3 regions of the Arthrobacter pasteuri genome follow, and region 2 is predicted to be linked to each of the others. Evidence: riboswitches for the same ligand, from Rfam matches in the RefSeq annotation. Region 2 holds a riboswitch; each other region holds the start of a gene.
What was found. A riboswitch is a leader RNA that binds a small molecule or an ion and turns the genes downstream of it on or off. The one in region 2 is predicted to bind S-adenosylmethionine.
Positions count from the first base shown of each region.

Region 1: linked by a shared signal. The riboswitch ahead of ACX80H_RS14955 (bifunctional o-acetylhomoserine/o-acetylserine sulfhydrylase) and the one ahead of ACX80H_RS08825 (methylenetetrahydrofolate reductase) in region 2 are both predicted to bind S-adenosylmethionine.
Region 3: linked by a shared signal. The riboswitch ahead of ACX80H_RS07175 (cobalamin-independent methionine synthase II family protein) and the one ahead of ACX80H_RS08825 (methylenetetrahydrofolate reductase) in region 2 are both predicted to bind S-adenosylmethionine.

Region 1 is NZ_JBTNDO010000004.1:83,087-85,343, reverse strand. Features, by position in the region: gene ACX80H_RS14965 (DUF1540 domain-containing protein) at 1-51, shown strand, start outside; gene ACX80H_RS14960 (VOC family protein) at 140-781, opposite strand; SAM riboswitch class IV at 937-1,053, shown strand; gene ACX80H_RS14955 (bifunctional o-acetylhomoserine/o-acetylserine sulfhydrylase) at 1,135-2,257, shown strand, end outside.
Region 2 is NZ_JBTNDO010000001.1:1,864,639-1,866,895, reverse strand. Features, by position in the region: gene ACX80H_RS08830 (AAA family ATPase) at 1-806, shown strand, start outside; SAM riboswitch class I at 1,146-1,257, shown strand; gene ACX80H_RS08825 (methylenetetrahydrofolate reductase) at 1,354-2,257, shown strand, end outside.
Region 3 is NZ_JBTNDO010000001.1:1,527,039-1,529,295, forward strand. Features, by position in the region: gene ACX80H_RS07165 (O-acetylhomoserine aminocarboxypropyltransferase/cysteine synthase family protein) at 1-77, opposite strand, end outside; gene ACX80H_RS07170 (PIN domain-containing protein) at 127-600, opposite strand; SAM riboswitch class IV at 806-931, opposite strand; SAM riboswitch class I at 1,216-1,312, shown strand; gene ACX80H_RS07175 (cobalamin-independent methionine synthase II family protein) at 1,323-2,257, shown strand, end outside.

The DNA of each region.
Region 1 (2,257 bases), on a different contig from region 2:
GTGGGCCCCGGAGCCGACGCCGCCGACTGCCTGACCTACACCCACGCCTGACGGGCCCGCGTCCCGCGCGGCTGCGGCAACAGGAAAGGGCCGGACGACTGTCCGGCCCTTTCCTGTTCGTACTGGGTGATATCGGGGGTCAGATCTCGATGCGGCCGTCGGCGGTCTCGAAGGTCACGGACATGATGCCCGGAGTGCCGTTCGGGGCGATCCACTGGACCTTGACGCCGTCAAGCGTCTCCTCGACGTCGGTGCCGAGCCACTCGGTCACGCGTTCGGACGATCCTGCGATGGTGAGGCAGGACAGTTTGACCGACGCCGGTCGCGCCTGGGAGGGGTGCAGGGCCTCGCTGCCCTCGTCCCAGCGGAGCAGGTAGGGGACCTGGGGGTCCGCGATGAGTCCCTTGATGCCGATCTGCTGCCACGTCAGTTCCTGGCCGTCGGGGAACTTGCGGTTGCCGGGAACCGCGCTGCGGCCGAGGCGCTCCTCGAACGGTGTGAGGTCGTCCACGGCGACGCACCAGCCCATCCAGCCTCCGCCGGCCTCGGAGCGTGCGCGCACCGCCTGACCGAAGGGGGCCTTGGTCGACGCCGGGTGGTCGAGGACCTCCACGACCTCCAGGTACTGGCCGTTCACCAGGGGGAAGATCATGTTCCGGGTGCCGAAGCGCGGGTGCACGCCACCCTTCACGGGGTCCATCCCGAGGTTGGCCGCGATCCGGTCGGCAGTCGCAGCAAGTCCATTGGGTTCGCAGGCATATGAGACATGATCCAATCGCATGCGGTTATCTTGGCACTAAGTGATGCACGTCTCGACTTAGGATCGCCTTACTCCTGCTGGTCCTCCGATGGCGTCTCCGCAGCCCCGTCCTCACGCTGCTTCACGAACGGTCATACGGCTTGCCGGATCTGCTCGGATGGGCTTTCATGAGGAGAGGTCATGAGTGCCAGCACGAAGCCCCGGCTTGCTGGCCGGCAACCCTCCAACCGCGGTGGGGTGCCCCGGGTGAAGACCAGGTTCGGCGCTATTCCGGCGCCGTTCAAGCGCGGGCTCCTGCGGGAGCCGGTCTCCTGGAGCGGCACGCACCGGCCGGGGCACCGGACCAGGCGGAGCCCCTTCCGAAAGGGAGCACCATGTCCAACGATTGGTCTTTCGAGACACGCCAGATCCACGCCGGCCAGGTACCGGACGCAGCCACGGGAGCGCGCGCGCTGCCCATCTACCAGACGTCGTCGTTCGTCTTCCCGAGCGCCGAGAGTGCCGCCAACCGGTTCGCGCTGACGGAACTCGCGCCCATCTACACGCGTATCGGGAATCCCACGCAGGAAGCGGTGGAGACGAGGATCGCGAGCCTCGAGGGCGGAGCCGGCGCCCTGCTGCTCGCCTCGGGCCAGGCCGCCGAGACCTTCGCGGTGCTGAACATCGCGGAGGCGGGGGACCACATCGTCGCCAGCCCCAGCCTCTACGGCGGCACGTACAACCTCTTCAAGCACACGCTGAAGAAGTTCGGCATCGAGACCACCTTCGTGGAGGACCCGGACGACCTCGAGCAGTGGCGGAACGCCGTCCGGCCGAACACCAAGCTCTTCTTCGGCGAGGTCGTGTCCAACCCCCGGCAGGACGTCCTCGACATCGAGGGCATCAGCGCCGTCGCCCACGAGAACGGGCTTCCGCTGATCGTGGACAACACGCTGTCCACGCCGTACCTGATCCGGCCCATCGAATGGGGCGCGGACATCGTGGTGCACTCCGCGACGAAGTACCTCGGGGGCCATGGCAATGCCATCGCCGGGGTCATCGTCGATTCGGGGAACTTCGACTTCGCCCGGTACCCCGAGCGGTTCCCCGGCTTCAACACGCCGGACGAGAGCTACCACGGACTCGTCTACGCGCGGGACCTCGGCGTCGGCAGCGCACTCGGCGCGAACCTCGCGTACATCCTGAAGGCCCGCGTCCAGCTCCTGCGCGACCTCGGCTCGTCCGTCTCGCCGTTCAACGCCTTCCTCATCGCGCAGGGACTGGAGACCCTCAGCCTGCGGGTGGAGCGCCACGTGCAGAACGCGCAGGCGGTCGCCGAGTGGCTCGAGGGGCACGACGACGTCGAACGCGTCTCCTACGCCGGCCTCGCCTCGAGCCCCTGGTACGAGCGCGGCAGGAAGTACGGGCGGAACAACGGTACGGGCGCGATCGTCAGCTTCGACATCGTCGGGGGACTGCAGGCCGGCAAGCGCTTCGTCGACGGACTGGAACTCCACT
Region 2 (2,257 bases):
ACATCGGACTCTGCTGGGGACCACCCGGCGTCGGCAAAACTCTCTCAGCCCGCCACTACGCCGCCACCGACGCCTGGGACCAATGGCGAGCCAACATCACCACCGACGCCACCGAGGATCTCGCACCGATACCAGAACGAGTACTCCAAGCCCGTACCGCTTTCTTCACCCCCACCGTCGCAGCAACCATCAAGCAAATCGACGAAGGGCTACCGCAGGCATGCCAACACATCTCCTACGCCGTGGACTATGCCGAACACGGCACCATCGACCCCTTCGTCCACACCGACTCCCGCTCTAGCGGACGAACCGAACTGCTCATCATCGACGAAGCCGACCGCCTCAAAGCCCCGGGTCTCGAACAAGTCCGCGACTACTTCGACCGCCACAACATGGGCGTCATCCTCATCGGTATGCCCGGCATCGAGAAAAGACTCGCCCGCTACCCCCAGCTCTACAGCCGCATCGGTTTCGCCCACGAATACCGAGCCCTGACAACCGAAGAACTCGCTGCTGTCCTCACCAAACGCCTTCCCACCACAGAGAACACCGCAGTCGATGACGGCATCGCTCACGCCACTGCCATCGCAACCATCATCCGTATCACGGGCGGCAACTTCCGCCTCGTTGACCGACTCCTCACTCAGATCACCCGCATCCAGGCTCTCAACAAACTCGAAACCCTCACACCCGAACTCGTCGATGCAGCCCGAGAAGTCTCCTCATCGGCCACTAACCGCTGTGAAAAACGTGCCACTTATCGCTGCGACTCACACGATCCACTCCTGGAAGCTCAATTCGTGTAGCGAAACCCAGTACCAGAATCTACGTTTCACTTCGCTCACTCACGCCGAGTTCCGCTACACCCAAGGGCACGGGCAGTTCCTGGGATTTGCGAGGCGCTGACGAACGATCACGACGCCGCGCTGCAGGTCGACGCGCTGAATGCTGCCGGCCGTGATTGAGCGCCGCTTCCTTACTCGACTCGTCGACACCTCGAGGAGGAGGGCCGACGATGTGACGGGTTCGTTATATGTCGTTGGGGACGCGGTATGTGACGAAATCGGCGTCGCGGAACGTCATGCGGCGCCTTGTCGCCGCACGTTCTGCACCCGGGACCGGGGTGCCGCTTACAGTGATCCCACCAACCATCAAGAGCGGCCGAGAGATCTGGCTTGTTGACGCCGCAGCAACCATTCCGCTGCCCTCCCCTCGGGAGAGCAGTGGAACCGGTGCTAATGCCAGAACCGATGGACATGCATCAGCGCACCCGCCAGCGGTCCCGACACGCCGGGATCGCCGGTTTCCGGCACGCATCCTGGTGCACTCCCTCGGACACACCGAGGAGCGGGGATGACGTTGAAGAAAGGGGCAGCGGTACCGCCGTCGCTGTCGTACGAGCTGTATCCGCCGGCCACCCCGGAAGCCGGGGATGCCGTGCTGCGGACGATCGACGAACTCGAGGCCACCCGTCCCGACTACGTCTCAGTGACCTACAGCGGCACACCCGCGAGGCGCCGGGCCTCGATCGAGTTGATCGGGCACCTGACCAGCAACACCAGGCTGCGCCCGCTGGCCCACCTCTGTTGCGTGGGGGAGACACGGGCGAGCCTCGACCTGTTGGTGCGGCAGCTCGTCGCACTGGGGGTGAGGGGCATGCTGGCCCTCCGCGGAGACCTGCCGCAGGATCCGCAGGCACTGCGCGGCGAGCTTCCCTTCGCCCAGTCCCTGGTGGAACTGATCCGGGAGGTCGAGGCCCGGCACGGGGCCGCGCTCGCCGGCGGTCGGCTGGCGGTGGGGGTGGCGGCCTACCCGAACCGGCACCCGGAATCGCCGTCGTTCCTGCACGACGTCGAGGTGCTGGTCTCCAAACAGCGGTCCGGTGCCGACTTCGCCATCACGCAGGTGTATTTCGACCCCGCCCACTACATCCGCCTGCTGACCGCGGCCCGGGCCGCGGGAGTCACCATCCCGATCATCCCCGGGGTGATGCCCCTGGGGAACATCCGCCGGCTCGAACGGCTGGCCGGAATGACCGGCGTCCGTCCCGACCCCGCCCTGCTGCACCGGCTGGAGACCGCCTCGGGTGAGGCCGAACGCCGGCGGATCGGCGTGCAGGCAGCGGCCGTCTTGGCCCGGGCGGCTTTCGAGGCTGGGGCCCCGGGCGTGCACCTGTTCACCTTCAACGACCATCGCGCGTCCATCGGGGTCATCGAGGAGATCGACCTGCCGGCGGCGCGCTCGCCGGACGCCGTCC
Region 3 (2,257 bases), 340 kb from region 2:
GGCCGGTAGGGGGCCTGCGGCTCATAACCTGCGTGGATCTGGGAAGTGGCCGTACAGCCGGCGTCACCGGTACTCATCGAAGATGCTCCTTCGGCAGAAGTGGTCAGGGCTTGGGATCGAGCGGGTCTACAGGGACCGGGTCGCCGGTCCCGTGTGGGATGGCGGGGTCGGGGGCGCCCCAACCGCATGCGCTTCCGGAATCCAGGGATTGATGGCCGACACCGGGAAATCCCGGTAGACCTCGACATTTCCCGACACAATGGAAAGGCTTTTATGAATTGCAGTCGCAGCAATGAGGGAATCGACTGCGGACACCTCGGCGTCACTCAGCATCGGGCCCCAGACAGCGGCGATATCAGCGTCGACGGAAAGAATGTTCGAGCTGTAGGAGTTCACGAACTCCTGCACCCAGGCGCCGACGGTCCGATATTGCTGGTTCTCCCGGCTCACCAGATGCAGTTCCCCGATCGTCAGGGCGGAGACGAATATACGGAAGTGTCTCCTCCGCTGGAGGAAATCGACGACAGCCGTGGAAGGGCGTGGGCTCCGCAACTCCACGACGACGTCGGTATCCAGAAGGAGGCCGCTTGTGCGTGGCATTCCTCAGACTGCCAGTGGGGGCAGACCGGCGTCCTCCGTGCGATTCGGTGCCACATGCGGTCCGAGGAGGAAGTCCACGAACGCTTCACGTGGAGCCATGAGTGCCTCGTAGTCGTGAATGCTCACGACCGACAGGGGAACCTGGGCGTGGGAGGCAGCAAGGGAGGTAGCAGTCATCGGCGGGCGGCACGGGGCCGCGTCCTTTCGGGAGCTCTTGCCCGCACCAGGTACCCCGGGGGGTGAATGCGGACCGCTTCGTCATCCGAACCACCCACCGAGCGCGGGGTTGGTATGTGACCAAGTCGGAGCTTGACGGTCACAATTCATGAAGCTGTTGGAAGTATAACCACGCAATCGTGATCGAAGTAAACACCCCGCGCCTTTGTGCCCTCGTGCGCTCGCACGCCTATCGACGGTTCCACGCCTGGTAGCAGGGAATTTCGCCGGCCGCAGGAGTCGAGACTCCGCACCGAATTGCTCCGGAATATTACGCCCCTGGTTTTTCCGGCGCGCTCATCGTCGTCCATGATGGGGCCAGCCCCTCCGATTGGTGCTCAGCCTTCTGGCTGTGGAGGGGACGTGCCTGCGTCACCGGTGGATTTAGAGCCCTAAGCCACACCATCCAGAGCAGCTGAGAGACCTGCCTCCATGACGCTGCAGCTTCCCCCGGATTTCCTGTCCGGAAAGGTGCTAATGGCAGGACCGATGGAAAGGAAAACATCATGACACTCGATCGCATCTCCACCAGCCACGCCGGCTCGCTGCCCCGCACACCGGAACTGATCGCCGCCAACGCCGCCCGCACCTTCGCCGAGGACGGCTTCACCCTGGAACGGACACCGGAATTCGAAGGACTGCTCACGACTGCCGTGGTGGACCTCGTCCAACGCCAGAAGGAGTTCGGGATCACGATCCCGGGCGATGGCGAGTACGGCAAGGCGATGTCCAACCCGGTCGATTACGGAGCCTGGTGGACCTACAGCTTCCAGCGCACCGCCGGCCTGGAACTGACGGACTTCAATCCGATCCTCGCCGAGCCTGTCCGTAGCGAGCCCGGCGCCATCAGGCTGACCTCGTTCGCCGACCGGCGTGACTGGACCCGCTTCGCGGCGGCCTACCAGGATCCCGAGAGCGGCATCCAGATCGGCAAGAACGCCACAGCCTTTCCGTCCGCGACCGGGCCGATCTCCTACACCGGGCACGCTGCACTGGCCAGCGACATCACGAACCTCAAAGCGGGGTTGGGCGCCGCGGGCATCCCGACAGGATTCATCACGGCCCTCTCACCCGGGTCCGCGAGCAGGATCGGCAACGACTATTACGCCAGCGAGGAGGAGTTCATCTACGCCTGGGCCGATGTCCTGCGCGAGGAGTACAAGGCCATCGTCGAAGCAGGCCTGATCGTGCAGATCGACGATCCGTCCATCGCGGAGAACTGGGACCAGATCAACCCCGAACCCACCATCGAGGACTACCAGAAGTTCACCCGGATCCGGGTCGAGGCGCTGAACTATGCGCTGCGGGGACTACCCGAGGAACAGGTCCGGTTCCACGTCTGCTGGGGTTCCTGGCACGGCCCGCACACCACGGACATCGAGTTCCGCCACATCGTGGACCTTGTACTGGGCATCAACGCCGGTTCGTACTCCTTCGAGGC